Regions from separate parts of the Ruminococcus sp. 8Y-12 genome, predicted to be linked through region 3. Evidence: riboswitches for the same ligand, from Rfam matches in the RefSeq annotation. Region 3 holds a riboswitch; each other region holds the start of a gene.
What was found. A riboswitch is a leader RNA that binds a small molecule or an ion and turns the genes downstream of it on or off. The one in region 3 is predicted to bind ZMP and ZTP.

Region 1 (6,438 bases), 1.3 Mb from region 3:
GGAGAACGGGAAATTGGTAGGCATTATCACAAACCGTGACTTGAAATTTGAGGAAGATTTTTCTAAGAAAATCAAAGAGTCCATGACCAGTGAGGAACTGATCACCGCCAAAGTGGGAATTACACTGGAGGGGGCCAAGAAGATTCTTGCCAAGGCCAGAAAAGAAAAACTACCCATCGTGGATGATGATAACAACTTGAGAGGTCTGATCACCATCAAGGATATAGAAAAACAGATCAAATATCCTCTGTCAGCAAAGGACGCACAGGGAAGACTTCTGTGCGGAGCAGCTGTGGGAATTACTGCAAATGTACTGGATCGTGTGACTGCTCTGGTGAATGCCCATGTGGATGTGGTTGTGTTGGATAGCGCACACGGACATTCTGCAAATGTAATCAACTGTGTAAAGATGATCAAAGAGAAATATCCTGATTTGTCTGTGGTTGCAGGTAATGTGGCAACCGGTGAGGCAACGAGGGCACTGATTGAAGCCGGCGTGGATGCTGTGAAGGTGGGTATTGGACCCGGATCTATCTGTACGACACGCGTGGTTGCGGGGATTGGTGTACCCCAGATCACAGCCATCATGGACTGCTATGCGGTTGCCAAGGAATATGATATCCCCATCATCGCTGACGGCGGCATAAAGTATTCCGGAGATATGACAAAAGCCATCGCAGCGGGAGCAAATGTTTGTATGATGGGAAGTATTTTCGCAGGATGTGACGAGAGCCCGGGAACTTTTGAGTTGTTCCAGGGAAGAAAATATAAGGTATACCGCGGTATGGGCTCCATTGCGGCTATGGAGAACGGAAGCAAAGACCGTTATTTCCAGACGGATGCCAAGAAATTGGTTCCTGAAGGCGTGGAAGGGCGTGTGGCCTATAAGGGAAGTGTGGAGGATACCGTATTCCAGCTTATGGGCGGCCTGCGCTCCGGTATGGGATACTGCGGAGCGCCGAATGTGGAGACATTAAAACAGACCGGAAAGTTTGTGAAGATCTCTGCGGCGTCTCTGAAAGAGTCCCATCCGCATGATATCCATATCACAAAGGAAGCGCCGAACTACAGCGTAGACGAGTAAAAGCTTAGAGTGGGACAGGCCTTTTGGCCTGTCCTGCTTTCATTGCATAGAGTGGTTCTAAAAAGGCAAGAACACGAAAGCGTTCTTGAAGGGAGCAATGAGCAAAATGAACAGAAGAGCACATTCCCGGGACAGACGGGAAGAGGAACATACCGGAACAAAAAAGAGAAAGACAAAAAAGCAGAGGGAAAAAGAAATTCTGCTGCACACGGTTCTGTTGGGGGTTGGGATTTTAGCGGGTATCCTCTTAATCCTGCTCTTTTTTAAGTTTATAAACAACTCTCCTAAACAGGTGAGCAGCAAAGTGGAAAATGAACGTTATGATATCGGCGACCCCACAAAGCAGATTCCCATGCCGGAGCTGGATGTACAGCTTTTGACTGTAAATGAGTTCTCCAGACCCGGAACACCTACGGATAAGATAACCGGAGTGGTGGTGCACTATACGGCCAATCCGGGGAGTACGGCGCAGAACAACCGGGATTACTTTGAAAATCTAAAGGACACCCAGGATAATAAAGTGAGCAGTAATTTTGTGATCGGACTGGATGGAGAGATCATTCAATGCATCCCCACCTCAGAGGTGGCGTATGCATCCAACAGCAGGAATATTGACACCGTATCCATTGAGTGCTGCCACCCTGACGAGAGCGGAGAGTTTACGGATGCCACCTACCAGTCGCTGGTGGAACTGGTAGCTTTTCTGTGTGGTAAATTTGATTTGAGCATGGATGACGTAATACGCCATTATGATGTGACCGGTAAAGACTGTCCCAAATATTTTGTGGAAAATGAAAATCAATGGCAGGAGTTTAAGAGCGACGTGGCCAAATACATTGAGGAAAATGGTGAGTAGAACGCAATGGTAAGAGATCTGTATGAACGTATCTGTGCGGGGGAGGATACCCGCGCCAATTTAATTCAGCTGAAAAAAGAGATCAAGGCAGGGGATCAGAAGCGTGCTTTTGCCTATCTGCTGGGAGGGGATTTCTCACGGCTGGGAGCACTTCTTGACCACGAAGACCCTAAGGTAAGAAAAAACGCGGCTCTGATTCTGGGGGAGATGGAATGTGAGGATATGCTGCCCAGCCTGTGGGATGCATACGAGAGGGAGGAACAGCTCTTTGTAAAGCCGGCCTATCTGCAGGCAATGAGAAAGTATGATTACAGCGCCTATCTGCCTGAGATCAAACAATATCTGGAGCGCGCAGCTACACTTAGCATGGAGCCGGAAAACCAGAAGCATTATCTGGATGAGATGGCGGAGCTGACAAGAATGGTGCTGAAATACGAAAAGCCCTCTGCGCATACCTACCTGGATGGAACAAAAGAGCGGGAGGTGATATTGATGACAAACCGCAACCACAGGGAGATTACCAGGGAACAGCTGGATGAGGAAAAGCATGTGCTCTTAGCCGGAGGTGTGAGGCTTAGGTCCAAAGAGGTCAAAGGACTGATGAAAATCCGCACCTTTACGGAGCTTCTCTTCCCCCTTCCAAAGCTGACCACAGTGGATGCACAGCCCCAGGAGGCTGCAAAACAGTTAGCTGGGTGGGGAATTGCTGCATTTATTCGATCCATGCACAGGGAGAACGGCCCCTTCTGTTTCCGAGTGGAGTACCGTGGGCGCCTGGCAATGGACAAAAAGAGTGATTTTCTGCGCAAGTTTACCCGGACTCTGGAGGCGATGACGGGAAGGCAGCTGATCAATTCCACGTCCGACTATGAGGTGGAACTGCGTCTGCTGGAGAAAAAGGATGGGGGCTATGTACCCCTTCTGAAGCTGTATACCCTGCCGGATGAGCGCTTTTCCTACCGTAAAAACGCACTTTCCTCCTCCATTGCCCCGGCGAACGCGGCGCTTGTGATGCAGCTGGCCAAACCCTGGCTGAAGGAGAACGCCCAGGTGCTGGACCCCTTCTGCGGAGTGGGGACAATGTTGATTGAGCGAAATTTTCTGAAGCCTGCAAATCCCATGTACGGAGTGGATATCTTTCGTGAGGCTATCGAAAAGGGCAGGGAAAACGCGGAGGCAGCCGGCGTGTTGATTAATTATATAAACCGTGACTTCCTGGACTTCCGACACGAATATCTGTTTGATGAGATTGTCAGTAATCTGCCCGGGGTTACCAGGACCAAAGATATGGAGCAGATCACCAGACTGTATGAAGGCTTTTTTAAGAAAGTTCCGGAGGTACTCAAAGAGAATGGCATTCTGGTGCTGTACACACCGGAGGAGAGTATTCTATTGTACTGCCTGAAAAAGTTTTCCTATCTGGAGCGTCTGGGACGGTGGGTAATAAACGAACGGGAGGGCAGCGTACTCTTTGTTTTAAAATTAATTGAAATTCCCACTTGCCAAACGGAGACAAATGGTGTAATATGACGATAGAGGTTGTACGACTGGCGGAAAAGTAGGAGTACCTACGGGGAGTACAACGTGAAAAGAAATGCCGACCGCCTGGGCGACCACTGAGGTCCTCAGGTGGTTTTTTGTTGTTTCGAAATATATATTAGTATTAGTTAATGGTAATTTTTCACACCGAAAGGAGAAAGGAAATGGAAATGATGTCTTTGGAGCAGGAATTAAAAAGCAATGCCTATCCGGGCAGGGGAATCGTAATCGGTAAATCCGCTGACGGGACAAAAGCTGTGACCGCATATTTTATTATGGGCAGAAGTGAGAACAGCCGCAACCGTATCTTTGTGGAAGACAAAGAGGGAATCCGTACCCAGGCATTTGACCCGTCCAAGCTGACTGACCCGAGCCTGATCATCTACGCGCCGGTGCGTGTGCTGGGGAACAAGACAATTGTGACCAATGGAGATCAGACTGACACCATCTATGAGGGAATGGACAAGCAGATGACTTTTGAACAGTCTTTAAGAACCAGAGAGTTTGAGCCGGACGGCCCCAACTACACGCCGCGTATTTCCGGAATCATGCATATTGAAGACGGACTGTACAACTATGCACTGTCCATCTTAAAGAGCAACAATGGCAATCCGGAGGCCTGCAACCGCTACACCTTTGCCTATGAAAATCCGGTTGCCGGAGAAGGACATTTCATCCATACATATAAATGCGACGGAAATCCTCTTCCCAGCTTTGAGGGAGAACCCAAATTAGTTGAAATTCCGGATGACATGGAAGCATTTACAGAGATGCTCTGGAACAGTTTAGATAAAGACAATAAAGTTTCTCTTTTTGTAAGGTATATTGATATAGCAACAGGAAACTATGAGACCAAAATAGTGAATAAGAATCAATAAGGAGACGCCATGAAAGAATTAGAGTTAAAATACGGATGCAACCCAAATCAGAAACCCTCCAAGATCTATGTGGCGGATGGTAATGAACTTCCCATCCAGGTACTCTCCGGAAAACCCGGATATATCAATTTCCTGGACGCCTTCAACGGCTGGCAGCTGGTGCGTGAGCTGAAAGCAGCCACCGGCCTTCCGGCAGCCACCTCCTTTAAGCATGTATCCCCAGCTGGTGCAGCCATCGGCCTTCCGCTGGACGAGACCCTGGCAAAGATTTACTGGGTGGACGACATGGGAGAGCTCTCCCCTCTGGCCTGCGCCTATGCAAGGGCAAGGGGAGCGGACAGAATGTCCTCCTTCGGTGATTTTATCGCCCTGTCCGATGAGTGCGATAAGGATACGGCCAGCATCATCAAACGCGAGGTGTCGGATGGCGTGATCGCTCCGGGGTACACGGAGGAAGCGCTGGCTATCTTAAAGGCAAAGAAAAACGGAAATTATAATGTGATTCAGATTGACGAGAACTACAGGCCGGCTCCCATTGAGCACAAAGAAGTATTTGGCATTACTTTTGAACAGGGAAGACAGGAACTGCCTATTGACGATGCGCTTCTCTCTAACATTGTGACAGAGAATAAGGAACTTTCAGCAGATGCCCTGAGAGACATGAAGATTGCCCTGATTACGCTGAAATATACGCAGTCCAATTCCGTATGCTTTGTAAAGGATGGACAGGCCATCGGCATCGGAGCCGGACAGCAGTCACGTGTCCACTGTACACGTTTGGCTGGACAGAAGGCTGACAACTGGCTGCTTCGTCAGTGCCCCAAGGTGATGAACCTGAAGTTTGTGGACGGTATCCGCCGTGCGGACAGGGACAATGCCATTGATGTTTATATCGGAGAGGAATACATGGATGTGCTGGCTGACGGCGCATGGGAGAAGATATTTAAGGAGAAGCCGGAAGTATTTACCAGGGAGGAAAAACGAGCTTGGCTGGATCAGATGACAGGCGTAACTCTGGGATCCGATGCATTCTTCCCCTTCAGTGACAATATAGAACGCGCCCGTAAGAGCGGCGTGCAGTATATCGCAGAGCCGGGAGGATCTGTGAGAGATGATCTGGTGATTGACTGCTGCAACAAGTACAACATGGTTATGGCATTTACCGGAATCCGTCTGTTCCACCACTAATCGTGAGAACGCGCAGTTCTCAGAACTTCGTTTTTTTATAATTGTTTGTGTGAGAAAGAGCACCCTGGTCGCGGGGGTGCTCTTTCTGCGCAAATCTATATTTACTAGTCAAGATTCAGATGTTTCGCCACAATTAGTCTGGAAACACTGTAGAAGCAAGTGCCCAACACAACTGCTAATACGATAATGCCCAGGATCATGACCCGCAGGGAAAATGCTGAGGGATTAAAATTTTGGGAGAAAATCATGGGTCCGAAAGCTACAAATACCATGAAGATTCCATAGACCATCTGCACAGCCATATAAAAGATACCGCAGAATACCACAGAGAGCAGGACCTTATGCTTTGAAAACAGGCTTCCAACGCAGATACCGCAGTAAGCCAGATTGATCCACTGGAAAATCAGGGTGAGCAACATAGTGAGTACAAGCAGGACTGCCAGGGGCCAGAGATTCCCGAAGGCGCCCTTTAGCTGCTCAAAGGCCGTTTTTAAGCTGGCTATCAGGTTGGCAGAGCCGTTATCCTGGAATCCCATGACTATGATTAGGATGCTCAGAATACATACAAGCACATCCAGAATGATCCAGGCCAGAAAAACCAGGGACTTAGACCAGATCAGTTCATAGGGCTTCACCGGCAGGGTATGGGTTAAATATCCCTGATCTGTAAACATATTCCGGTAAAAGCGCAGTATCAGGTAAAAACAAGTTCCAAGAGCCACTGCCCCCAGCGCAAATACATAGACCATGGAGTAAAATACAGCCACCGTACCACTGATCCTGCTGGGTATGGGCAAAAGAAGGAGTGTTCTTCCTGCCACAACGAACAGCAGCAGAATTCCGTGAATAAGTAACAGAAAACGGGACACAGCCATCCACTCATGCTTTAACAA
Region 2 (6,438 bases), 440 kb from region 3:
AGCTATCCACCCCCATCAGATCGGCATAGTAGGTCTTAGCCATAGCACCAAACATCTGCTGGGGAGATTTGGCTGTTGAGAGCTGGTCCGTCATATCCGGATACTGGGATTTTAAAAACCGTACCCACCCCGGACAGCAGGAGGTGAACATGGGGAAGGTCTCATGTTCCTTGTTCTGAAGCTTTTTCAAAAACTCGCTCCCCTCCTCCATAATGGTCAAATCCGCGCTGAAGTTTGTGTCAAAGATATAGTCAAATCCCATCTTCCGCAGGGCAGATACAAGCCGCTCCACGGTGGCAAACTCCCTTGAAACGCCAAAGGGTTCTCCCCAGGCTGCGCGTACAGCCGGTGCTACCTGAACTATCGTAATTTTGTCAGGATCAGCCAGGGCTGCCATCACCTTCTCGGTATCGTCCCTCTCCCTGAGTGCCCCCACAGGGCAGTGGGTGATGCACTGACCGCAGAGTACGCAGTCTGCATCCGTAATCTTGCGGTTCATGGATACGTCCACGGTTGTCCTGGAACCGGTATTGGCCACATCCCATATTTTTAGGGACTGAACCTTATCACAGATCTGCACGCAGCGCATACATTTGATACATTTTTTGTAATCCCTGACCAGCGGAAAATCTTTCGGCCATTTTGTCCTGGGCAGCTCCTTTTCAAAGGGCAGCTCCAGGATTCCCAGATCATTGGCAATGGTCTGAAGCTTACAGTTGCCGCTTCTCACACAAGTTGCGCAGTGGCAGTCATGCTGGGAGAGGATCAGCTCCACATTTACTCTGCGTGTCTCCCTCACCTTCGGGCTGTTGGTGTAGACTGTCATGCCCTCAGTCACAGTATTGTTGCACGCTGGCTGAAGCTTCGCATTTCCCTCCACCTCCACCACGCACACTCGGCATGCGCCGATCTCATTGATATCTTTTAAATAGCAGAGGGTTGGGATCTGAATTCCGACAGATGCCGCTGCTGCTAAAATCGTAGTGCCATTTTCCACTTCCACCGGTATGGAATCGATTGTCAATTTTACCATTTGTCCACTCTGCCTCCTTTAAATACTCCAAATCCAAAGTGGTCGCAGCGCAGGCAGCGGTTCGCCTCCTGGCTCGCCTCCTCCGGCGTCAGACCACACTCTATCTGTTCAAAATCTTTTGCCCTGTCAAAGGCGTACCGCTCTTTCATATTGATTCTGGCACAGTGTTTTCTATTGGCCAGACGGGCTTTGGGAATCTCCACCTCCGCCCGGATCGTATGCTTGTAGCCCAGATACTCGTCAATGTTAGCTGCAGCCACCTTTCCTGCCGCAATGGCCCGGATCACGGTAGCCGGACCGGTTACGCAGTCTCCGCCAGCGAATACGCCGGGGATATCCTTCACACCGCCCCAGCTCAGCGCATCAATGACGCCGCGCTTCACCGGTATACCATACTCTGCAAAGGGTTTGGACTCAATGCCCTGGCCGATGGCCACAATCACGGTATCGCACTCTAATCGCTTATCCGGCTCAGAGGAGTCCACAGGAGCAGGTCTTCCCTTAACCAGAGGCCCTATGATCTGCGGCTTCACCCACAGAGCGGAAACCTTTCCCTCCTCATCCTTTTCAATGCGCAGGGGAGAGTGCAGATCCAGCAGCTCACACCCTTCCTCCATGGCTCCGGCCACTTCCTCGGGCATTGCAGTCATATCCTCCTGGCGCCTCCGGTAGGCGATGCGCAGCCTTTTTGCGCCCAGACGGATTGCGGAGCGCGCCACATCCATAGCCACATTACCTCCTCCGATTACCACTATATCCTTTCCGGTAAAGTCAGGCATAATGCCGTCTCCGATCTGCCTGAGCATCTCAACCGCGGAGATCACGCCTTCTGCCTCCTCGCCCTCTATTCCGATTTTTTTGTCTATATGGGCGCCAATGGCTATGTAAACAGCATGGTACTGGTTCTTTAGGTCAATAATGCGTGGGTCCTCTCCAACCGTAATCCCTGTCTTCACCTCCACCCCAACGCTCAGAAGCTGGGAGATTTCCTTGTCCAGAACCTCCCTGGGCAGCCGGTAATTGGGAATCCCGTAGCGCAGCATACCCCCCAGCTCTTTTCTCTGCTCATAGATCGTCACCTCGTGTCCCATGAGGGCCAGGTAGTAGGCCGCGCTGATGCCTCCTGGTCCTCCGCCGATCACTGCCACCCTCTTTCCTGTCTTTTTCGCAGGCTTGGGTACCGGAACTTCCCCGGCATGGTCTACCGCAAAGCGCTTCAGCCCCCTGATATTTACAGAGTCATCCATCATACTTCTGCGGCATCTCACCTCACAGGGATGCTCACAGATCAGGCCGCAGACAGCCGGCATGGGATTGTCCTTGCGGATCAGGCGCACCGCATCCGCGTATCGGCCCTCCGCCACCAAAGCTACGTATCCCGGTATATCCACTCCGGCAGGGCACTGGGCTACACAGGGCACTGGCTGGTTCAGTTCACAGGTACATCTCCCCCTGAGTACATGCTCCTCAAAGTCGTCCCTGAACCCGTGAACTCCCTTTAACACCATTCTGGCCGCCTCATATCCAATGGCACAGTCTGCGGAGTAAAATATGCTCCTGGCTGTTTTCTCAATCAGGTCAATGGTCTCCAAGGACCCCTCCCCATTCAGGACGTCCTCCATCAGGTTTTCCAGCTGTCCCAGGCCGATCCGGCAGGGAACACACTTGCCACAGCTCTGTGCATGACACATTTTTAAGAAAGATACGGACAAATCCACTGGACAAAGTCCTGGCGGGCTGGCTGAAATCCTTCGCTCCAGGTCCTTGTACAGGTCTTCCACTGTGGTCTGTGCCTGATTTTGTGTCAGAATACTTAGTCTGCTCATAATACCTCCTTCTCCAATACAGGTTTTAAAATATAAAGAATGAACAGGGCGCGCATCCCGCCCGGACACATATTACACTTAACAAGGCGTTTTCCAGCTTAGTGTAATAGTATGCAAAGCAGGGCTTTCCGATGTAATGAAAAAGAATCCCGCTCGCGGGATTCTCCGCCTGCGGCGGGTCGCTTTAGCGACATGATTCCTTTCCGCCGCAGTGCGATCCCGCCCGGAGGGCTTTTTATATCATAGGGAATTCCGAAGGATTTTCCTATGATATAAAAAAGGACAACATTTGTAAATACAAATGCTGCCCAGACGGTCGGCTCTTCAACATTTTAGACACACTGTGTTATCTCACAATTTCCGTCAGCATCTAAAATGCACACTCTTTTTCTCATTATATCCTTCAAATCCCGTAATGTCAACCACTTCAAAAACATTCCGTCAATTAACTAAATTTATCAAATTATGTATATTTTTGTCACATTTTTCACTCCAGAGAATACTGTTTTAACATCGCTTTTCCGCTATTCTTGGCATCATAGAGCGCATAATCTGCAGCTTTCATGAGTGTCCCGTAGGCATGCATCTGTTCCCCATACCAAGCCAGTCCTGCTGAAATCCGGATCTCCTGCACACTGCCGTCGGGGAACTCCATCTTACTGTCTTTTAGCCTGCCGAAAAACTCCTCCATGCAGTTTGCGATCTGGGCCTTTGACCCGTAGTGGTGCAGAAACAGACAAAATTCATCCCCGGATCTTCTCGCCGTGATACCATGCTCATGATGGTACTGACGGAGCATCTGCGAAAATTTTCTCAGATATTCGTCCCCACAGTCATGACCGTATTTATCGTTGATCCTTTTAAAATTGTCCAGATCCATCATGACCATCGCCGCATATCCCAAAGTCCCCTGCTGCAGTATGCTCTCCACCTCTTTTTTAAAGATATCAATATTACAGAGTCCGGTCAGTGAGTCATAGTCCCGTTCATGCTCTATCCGGATCTTTTCCCTGGTCTCCTCTGTCACATCCGCCGCCACCCCGAACACGCTGCCGTTATCCTCTTTTATTCTGATCCGAACCCAGCGCTTAGGTGTTGCGTGTATACAAAAGATATCGTTCTCCCCCTCCATGGGGCTGCCCATGATCTGCTGCAGCTTTTCCCAAAACAATTCCCTGTCAGCAGTATACTGCAAGGCCTCTTCCTCCGTCCATCCCAGTACCGTCCGAAGCCTATCCGTGGCCATCACCTGGCGCGACTCCTTTCCGATCTCGAAGACGCCTATGGGCATATCCACCATATCAATGACCTCAGACACCCTCACAGTAGCATCCAGAATCCCCTGGACCATCTTGTTAATTCCCAGGCTCAGCTGCTTAAATTCTGGATTGCTCTCCACCTGAACCACTGTATTCAGATTGCCCTCTGTTATCTCAGACAGTTTATCTGAGATGGTATGTATCCCATCTACAATCTGTCGCTTGAGCAGCCGATTCAACACCCAAATTACAATCAGGCAGGTCAAGAGCAGAAATATGGCAGTCAACATGGTCTGGCTGACAGCAGCAGCATACAGGCCTTTCTCCGTCTGCCCCACCCCCAGCAGCAAATCCCCATACCTGCGGATTACATAGTATACCCGCTCATCCTCGTACCTGCCAAATTTGCCGTTATAAAATTCCGCCAGCCTATCCTGTTTTAAGCCCAGGTCCTCTATCCTTTTTTCCTCCTGCCCCTGATCTGTATTTACCAATGCGGTTTCCTCCCCACTGCCAATGGCAAACAGAAGGCTGCCCGAATCCACAGGCATCCTGGATAATATGTAATCCAGCTGGTTTCTCTTTTGGGCTTCCAGCATCCTGTCCGGAGCCATCCCCACCTGTACAATTCCCTTTTGATCCTTCCTTGCAACCCCAATGTACTGAAAAACCTTCTGCTCATAGCCGTTTGGGCGGATATCTTGTACCAGATAGGACTCCGGGTCATCCAGTATACTTAAAAATTCCCTTGTCTGATCCGTATCACGAAAGTCCATACCAAAATACTTGGGTATACTGCCTGCAAACAGGATACCCTTCTCATCAATCACATGCAGCTCGTCCACATTTAATAGCTTGGCTACCTGTTCCAATTCCTGCTGGCTGTCCAAAACACCCGGATTCTGCTGAATAATATATGCAAATGCGTAAGCCCTTGTCAGGTAGTCTTCATCAAGGCTCTCCTTCAGATTTTCAAGCTCCACCTCATTGCTTTCCAGTGTCCTGGCGATCTGCTCCAGCTTCAGCACTGAATTTTCCACCATCTGCTCTCTGGTGCTGTTCTGAAGGAGCACCCAGTTGAGGGCCAGGATCGTCAGCAGTGCAACTGTCACTACAAAGCTAATATAATTTGTGAAAATTTTCTGCATGTAGTTTCCCCTCTTCCCGTTTAACTGAAGCTTTTTGCCTCTCTGGCCCTAGCTCTCCCGAGTCACTGACTGAAAAAACTCTCTGAGCTCTTCTTTTTTCTCCTTCGCCAGCAGTGCCTTCTTGATTCCCTGCACCGCCCCCTCCAGTGCATAGAGGCAGTGAAGGCAAACTGTGCTGTCGTTCTCCCTAATCTTCAGCCATGCCTGCTGACTCCCCATTTTCCGAAGCAGCTCCGTATTTGTTATACCCGCCTGCCTCAGCTGTTCCTCCAGTACCTTGCCGATATTCGGCAATTTTGACAAGGGTTCCCCACTCTCCTCATTGATTACACTTTCCACTTCACGTCTTGTCTCTTCCATTTTTTCTCCTTTCCACGTAATCATACCGCTTCCGGCTATGCTTTTCCAAATACTCTATTTATACTATAGCTCATTCCCCTCTAACATTCTACTTTTATTTTTAACAGGACACACAGGTGTCCTGTTATGCGTGCTATGATACAGGAAATGGACCTGTCTGCCAGCGCAGACAACTCCATGTGTCAACCCCCCCCGCAAGTACGGCTGCTTGCCTCGCTGCTCGCGGGAATAAAAGAAAGAGAGAACAGACATATGAATTATGAAATTGTAAACAGGGATGTATCCACAATTGCAGGTCTATCTGCCAGAACTAATAACCAGTCCCCAGATATGGGAAATGTGATTGGAGGATTGTGGAAGCATTTTTATGAAGATGGTATCTACGCGTCAATTCCAAACAAAAAGACCTCTAAGGCTCTGGGCATCTATACGGATTATGCCGATGATGAAAAGGGAGATTACACAGCTATGGTTGCCTGTGAGGTTTCCGAACCGGGCAGTATACCACAGGGGGCTGTGATTCACACGATCCCTGCAGGCCGGTATGCCAAATTCATCGTCAAGGGAGATATGCACCAGGCTGTAGCCGGATTCTGGCAGCAGCTCTGGGAGATGGATCTTCCCCGCTCGTTCGTCTGTGATTTTGAGGAATATCAGAATAGCAGTATGGATGAGGCTGAGATTCATATCTATATAGGATTGAAAGAGGAAAAATAATGCACTTCCCCTGAAAATGCAGATCCCCCTCCTGTGCCGCTTTTCGCGGCCCGCAGAGGGGGACTTTAGACACATAGGCACTGATTTAGAGCTGC
Region 3 (6,438 bases):
CCGCTCCTGACGGTACGCCTGAAAGCTGGAAAATGCCTACCGCGATCCAGGAACCCACCAGGTTTCCAAGATAGCAGAAAAGCCACAGTTTCACCGTATTGCCCCAGGATACCACCTTTGCCAGAGAGGCGGAAGCCATCACAAAATTGTTGCCTGTAAACAGCTCTGCGCCTGCCATCACCACAAGGCTGAGCGCTGCCGCAAAACAAAAAGCCATCACAAATTTCGCCATGGGATCATCCGCTGCTTTCAGCGGCGTGCCCATTACAAAGGTAATAAAGGAACCAAAGGAGATAAACGCACCCGCCATCATGGAGGATACAAAGTATCCCAGAGGATTTTTCTTCATCAGGCCTAACTTTCCATTGCCCGCATTGCACACTGCCTGAAACTCTTCCTGAAACATCTCAAACGCCCCCTTCTCCAGTTGGGAGCAAATATGTCAAGCATATTTGCTCCCAAAATTAATCTTTTTTAGAACAGTCCGGTAATCTTTCCATTCTCATCTACGTCGATCTTCTCTGCTGCAGGAACCTTCGGAAGTCCTGGCATTGTCATGATTTCTCCTGTCAGAGCTACGATAAAGCCTGCGCCTGCAGAAATCTTCAGGTTACGCACAGTAACCTCAAAGTCGGTGGGTGCTCCCAGTTTTGTCTGATCATCTGTCAGACTGTACTGTGTCTTTGCAACACAGATCGGACAGTTGCCAAATCCCAGATCCTCCAGCTGCTTCGCCTGCTTCTGAGCATTTGCAGTCAACACGGCTTTCTTTCCTCCGTAGATCTTCTGGACAATCGCGTTTAACTTATCTTCAATGCTTCCCTCCAGCTCATAGGAGAAGGTAAAGTCATTCGGCTGTTCAACCAGCTCGATTACTTTCTCTGCCAGTGCTTTTCCGCCTTCGCCGCCTTTTGCCCAAACCTCAGACAGCGCTACGTTTACGCCCAGCTCTTTACATTTTGTCTCAACCAGATCCAGCTCTGCCTTTGTATCTGTCGGGAATGCATTGATAGCTACTACGCAGGGCAGTTTGTATACATTTTTAATATTGCTCACATGTTTCAGCAGGTTCGGAAGGCCTTTCTCCAGAGCCTCCAAATTCTCGTTGTTGAGATCTGCTTTCGCAACTCCGCCGTTGTATTTCAGGGCACGCACGGTTGCAACGATTACAACTGCATCCGGCTTCAGGCCTGCCATACGGCACTTGATATCCAGGAACTTCTCTGCACCTAAGTCAGCGCCGAAGCCTGCCTCAGTGATTGTGTAGTCAGCCAGCTTCAGAGCCATCTTTGTAGCTGTCACAGAGTTACATCCATGGGCAATGTTTGCGAATGGTCCGCCGTGTACGATAGCCGGTACATGCTCCAGTGTCTGTACCAGGTTCGGCTTCAGAGCATCCTTTAAGAGTGCTGTCATAGCGCCCTGTGCGTTCAGATCCCCAGCGGTAACCGGCTTCTGCTCTGAGGGCTTGCCATATGTATAACCAACGATGATTCTGGAAAGTCTGGCTTTCAGGTCAATGATATCGCTTGCCAGACACAGAACTGCCATGATCTCAGATGCCACTGTGATATCGTAGCCATCTTCTCTCGGTGTGCCGTTGGTTCTTCCGCCCAGACCATCCACTACGTTTCTCAGCTGACGATCATTCATATCCACACATCTTCTCCAGGTAATCTTTCTGGGGTCGATATTTAATGCATTCCCCTGGAAAATATGGTTGTCAATCATAGCTGCCAACAGGTTGTTTGCCGCACCGATTGCGTGGAAGTCACCTGTAAAATGAAGGTTGATATCTTCCATCGGAACTACCTGCGCATATCCGCCGCCGGCTGCTCCACCCTTTACTCCAAAAACAGGTCCAAGGGACGGCTCACGAAGGGCAACCATAACGTTTTTGCCCAGCTTCTGCATACCATCTGCCAGACCAACGGTGGTAGTGGTCTTTCCCTCTCCTGCTGGTGTGGGATTGATTGCTGTCACAAGAATCAGCTTGCCGTCTTTCTTGTCCGTCTCTTTGAGCATGTTGTAATCCAGTTTTGCTTTATACTTACCATACTGCTCCAGATATTTCTCCTCAATACCTGCTTTTTTGGCAATCTCAGTGATTGGCAGCATCTCTGTTTCCTGTGCGATTTCAATGTCTGATTTGTAACCCATGATAAAATATCTCCTTTCATTTTGCCGCTTTTCGCGGTAATTAACTGTTTTTGGGCAAAAAAATGCCGCGTAAAGCCAGTGGACATATACAGATACATACTGTCCCTCTTTCTTATACGCAGTAGCGGAAGCGATATTATAACGCGGAAAATCCTTCGTTCACAGAAAACCTCCCCCTTCTGTGACACTTTACGCATAACATCTACTCTACCGGGTCTTGAATTACACTGACAAAGGAATCCCCCGCCTGTATAAAAAAAGAGCAACACTCAAAAATCAAAATGCTGCCCAGACGGTCGACCCACTTATAATTTTGATTTCCCTGTGGTACTCCACAACTATCCGTCAGTAATCAAAACCCTTTGTTTATGTTATAAATATACAACACGCAAAGGGTTTTGTCAATAATTTATCAATAATTTCATGAATTAATCTTTCTATTCCAAAAACTGCTTTTCAAACCGCTCCATCGTCATGGGCTTGGCAAAATAATACCCCTGAGCGATATCGCATCCGATCTCTTTTACAAACTCCACTTGCTCCTCTGTCTCCACCCCCTCCACAACAGTGGCAATGTGCAGCTCTTTTGCCAGACGGACTACGTTCTTCATAACAGACTCCTTCCTGATTCTGTTTTTCCTGGCCTCCAAAAATACCTTGTCCAGCTTCAGCTCATCAATAGGAAATTCACTGAGTATATTCAGGGAGGAATATCCGCTTCCAAAGTCATCCATGGATATCGTAAAGCCCATGTCATGCAGCTTTTGCAGCAGTTGGGTGATCTCCCCCGTATTCTCTGCCACCACACTCTCCGTCACCTCCAGAATAATCATGGAAGGATCGATACGGTAGTTCTCCAGTGTTTTCCTCAGATCCGGAAGGTAGCTGGACTGGTAAAAGAGCTTTCTGGACTGGTTAACTGCTATGGGCACTGCCTGCAGTCCGGCATCCATCCATTCCCGAAGCTTCGCACAAACCTGCTCCAACATATGCATGTCCAGCTTTGTGATAAATCCATTTTGCTCAAATATGGGGATAAACGTATCCGGGTATACCATGGTGCCATCCTTTCTCTTCCACCGCACCAGAGCTTCTGCACTTTTGGCCCTTCCGGTCCTCAGATCTATTTTGGGCTGCAGGTTTACTAAAAATTCTCCGTTCTCCAGCGCCTCTCTCATCTGATTTTCAATGGTGCTCCTCTCCAATGCCTCTCTGTGCAGCTTCTCATCATAAAAAGCCAGGGAACTCATATGATTTCCCTTCACAGATTTCAGCGCCATGGCTGCCATATCCATAAACAGGTCCAGATCCATCTTTTTGTTGAATGCTTCGATCACCTTTACCCCGCAGCTGCACACAATGCTGTAGTTTCGGTTTTCCCTCAGTGGATATTGGCTAATTCGATCCATGATATCCCTTAGCCGCTTCTCCAGCCGCCTCTTGTCATCCAGTCTCATCAACATGCCGAAATTGTCCGCTGTTTCCCTGTAAAAGAGCTCCTCCGGCTGAAGAGACTCACGCAATACCCCGGCCACATGAATCAAAAGACTGTCTCCCTCCTCAAATCCAAACAGCTCATTGAAAAACCGGAAGTTCCCCACATTCAGTACCACAAATGCATACCTGCCGTCCCTGCAAAGGCGCTTTGTGGCATCATCCCAGAACTTCTCCTTGTTAAATGCTCCTGTCAACTGATCAAAATATGCCAATTGGAGAATGGCCTGCCTGTTACGCTTCATGATTCTGTATATGTATAAAAAAAGTACAGCAAACATGAGAATCACGATTCCCAGTACGATCCCGGCTATATTGATTACTTTTACAAAATTTTGACTGAGGCTGTCCTGGGGTACTATACAGTAGATATACCAGTCATTGAAGTTGACAGCCTTAAAATTCATCCAGTATTTCGCTCCCTGATACTGGAGATCTGTAAAATAGTCCTTCCCGCCTCCTATATTTTGTAAAACCTCTTTTTCCTTTTCTGCACCCATGTGCCCTTTTTCGAAAATATTCCTCAGCTCATCCTGGACAATAAATTTCTCTCCACGGACAACAAAATCCCCATTGCTCTTGATCAGATGTAAATACCCTTTTCCATTGAAAATCGGACGGTCTATGATAGTATTGAACGTATCCGCACTGCTGATGGCGGACAAGGCCCCTATGATCTGACCACCCATATAAATAGGAACGCCATAGCAGTTTACATATTCATCCGTAAAACGGTCCTTTATGGTATCCGACACGTTGGCCTTTCCGCTCAGAGCCTCCTTTACAAACTGCTCGCTGCTCACGTCCTCATTATAGTATTCTTCTGCGTTTAACCCTACAAAATAACCGATACCGTCCAGATCTATATATCCCATCTTGGTAAAATGGTTTCTGCTGTTCTCCAGCTTCAGGTATTCCAAGATCTTTTCCTTCTGAAACTCCCCGCCTTCCCCAATAAAAGTAGAGAGCGCCTTCAGCATCTGCATATCCCCGTCGATCTGCTTCTCCACCGTATTTTTATACTGCTCCGTCACTTCATACAAATATTGCTTTGCTTCATTTGTCTGGGCTTTCTTAAAAGTCATGAAACCGATAAAGCTTATCACCAACAGCGCTGCGCTGATGAAAACCACCACAGCCACTGATGCAGCAATCTGCTTTTTCTCATCTCTTTCAATCATGGTCTTTCTCCGTCACGCTGTACTTATTCTATTTCTTTACTATTTGATGTCTGCACCGTTACATGCAAAATCCACTATTCCATTGTACCTGGATATATTCTGTTTTACAAGCTTCAATCTCCCTTTTCTGCTTAAAGCAGTTTAGATGATGCTGACCGGGCGGGGCTGAATTGTAATTATTTGACCATTTTATTGTACAATCATTCCCCTTTTACAAAGTATGTGATTTATCCCTTGTGTTCCTTTATTAGAATAGCTATAATCCTTTTCATACCAGTCAATAATTATGGGGGATTTCACATGCAGTATGAGGATATGGATAAAGTAATTGAGAACACACTGAGGGCGCTTAAAACATTCAAGCCTTTGGAACTTTTTTTTAGGAAGTATTACCGTTTGGTGAACAATATTGATCACTACACACCTGAAGAAAAAAAGCGAATTTTAAAAGAGTATGAAAACAATAAGTTTCTGTCCAAAGAGCAGGAGCCAGATGTTTTGAGTGAGGATCACTTTTTCGGCAGTGCGGATATTGCGGTGAATAAGCACTGCCGTTACCTGCCAGGCAAGTACCACACGCACAATTTTATCGAAATTTTCTACATCTTCTCCGGCACCTGCATCCATGTCTGCCACCAGCAAAAATACAACCTCTGTGCCGGAGATTTCTGCTTTTGGGAATACGATGCCCCTCACAAGATCATTTCTAATTCCGACAATTTTTTGGCCATCAATATCCTGATCCGCAGGAACTGTTTTGAGAAAATGTTTTTCCCGCTTCTGAAAACGCAGAATATACTGTCCAGCTACTTCCAGAACATTTTGTATGGCAACACTTCCCACCCTATGATTTTATTCCGCACAGGTTCTGATAAAAAACTGCGTTATTTCGTGAGCTGTCTGTATCAGGAAGAGACCCACAAAGATACCTACTATGGGGAAATGATGACAAACTTTTTGAGCGAAATCCTGATCTACCTGCTGCGCACCCACCTCTCCCATGTGATCTCTAAGACCACGGAACATTCCACCGGTGTGACAGCCATTCTGCAGTATATTCAGGAGCACTATAATACAGTCACCCTGAATGAGGTATGCAGCCAGTTCAGTTATTCCCCGGCCTATTTAAGCCGGTTAATTAAAAAGAGCTTCGGCATGACTTTTTCCGAGATCATCAAAAACCAGAGACTAGACCGGGCGAAATGGCTGTTGGAAAACACTGAGATGTCCATTCCCGACATAGCCCTCGAAGTGGGCTGCACGGATACCAGCCATCTATACCGGCTCTTTAAACAGGACCTGTGCACCACACCCCTGAAATACCGTCATGCTTATCAGCGGGCTGAAGCTCTCTGATATACAAAACAGCCTCCCTTTTGGGAGGCTGTTTTGCCGTATACTTTTTACTTTGATCCTGCGGATAACAGGACTTGAACCTGCACGCCTGTTGGCAATAGAACCTAAATCTATCGCGTCTGCCAATTCCGCCATATCCGCCAATGATTACTGCCCATTTATTATAGCGGATCACTTGCTACCTGTCAATGTTTTTTAGCGGACATGCCCAGACTATTTTCCCTCCCTATACTGGGAAATCTCCTCA

Region 1: it holds a riboswitch for ZMP and ZTP, as region 3 does, so the genes downstream of both, AC0THY_RS11960 (IMP cyclohydrolase) here and AC0THY_RS17945 (formate--tetrahydrofolate ligase) in region 3, are expected to answer to the same signal.
Region 2: it holds a riboswitch for ZMP and ZTP, as region 3 does, so the genes downstream of both, AC0THY_RS19850 (NAD(P)-binding protein) here and AC0THY_RS17945 (formate--tetrahydrofolate ligase) in region 3, are expected to answer to the same signal.

What each region holds. Positions count from the first base shown of each region.
Region 1 is NZ_CM176623.1:3,104,384-3,110,821, forward strand. It holds gene guaB (IMP dehydrogenase) at 1-1,084, shown strand, start outside; gene AC0THY_RS11950 (peptidoglycan recognition protein family protein) at 1,191-1,940, shown strand; gene AC0THY_RS11955 (methyltransferase domain-containing protein) at 1,947-3,470, shown strand; ZMP/ZTP riboswitch at 3,474-3,558, shown strand; gene AC0THY_RS11960 (IMP cyclohydrolase) at 3,644-4,357, shown strand; gene AC0THY_RS11965 (phosphoribosylaminoimidazolecarboxamide formyltransferase) at 4,367-5,545, shown strand; gene AC0THY_RS11970 (hypothetical protein) at 5,650-6,438, opposite strand, start outside.
Region 2 is NZ_CM176623.1:4,874,907-4,881,344, forward strand. It holds gene AC0THY_RS19845 (NADH-dependent [FeFe] hydrogenase, group A6) at 1-1,033, opposite strand, end outside; gene AC0THY_RS19850 (NAD(P)-binding protein) at 1,027-2,859, opposite strand; ZMP/ZTP riboswitch at 3,159-3,240, opposite strand; gene AC0THY_RS19855 (GGDEF domain-containing protein) at 3,347-5,266, opposite strand; gene AC0THY_RS19860 (TfoX/Sxy family protein) at 5,315-5,626, opposite strand; gene AC0THY_RS19865 (GyrI-like domain-containing protein) at 5,879-6,343, shown strand; gene AC0THY_RS19870 (MFS transporter) at 6,429-6,438, opposite strand, start outside.
Region 3 is NZ_CM176623.1:4,437,562-4,443,999, forward strand. It holds gene AC0THY_RS17940 (formate/nitrite transporter family protein) at 1-406, opposite strand, end outside; gene AC0THY_RS17945 (formate--tetrahydrofolate ligase) at 475-2,160, opposite strand; THF riboswitch at 2,281-2,372, opposite strand; ZMP/ZTP riboswitch at 2,440-2,523, opposite strand; gene AC0THY_RS17950 (bifunctional diguanylate cyclase/phosphodiesterase) at 2,598-4,835, opposite strand; gene AC0THY_RS17955 (AraC family transcriptional regulator) at 5,136-6,191, shown strand; tRNA gene AC0THY_RS17960 (tRNA-Leu) at 6,251-6,332, opposite strand; gene AC0THY_RS17965 (cation:proton antiporter) at 6,405-6,438, opposite strand, start outside.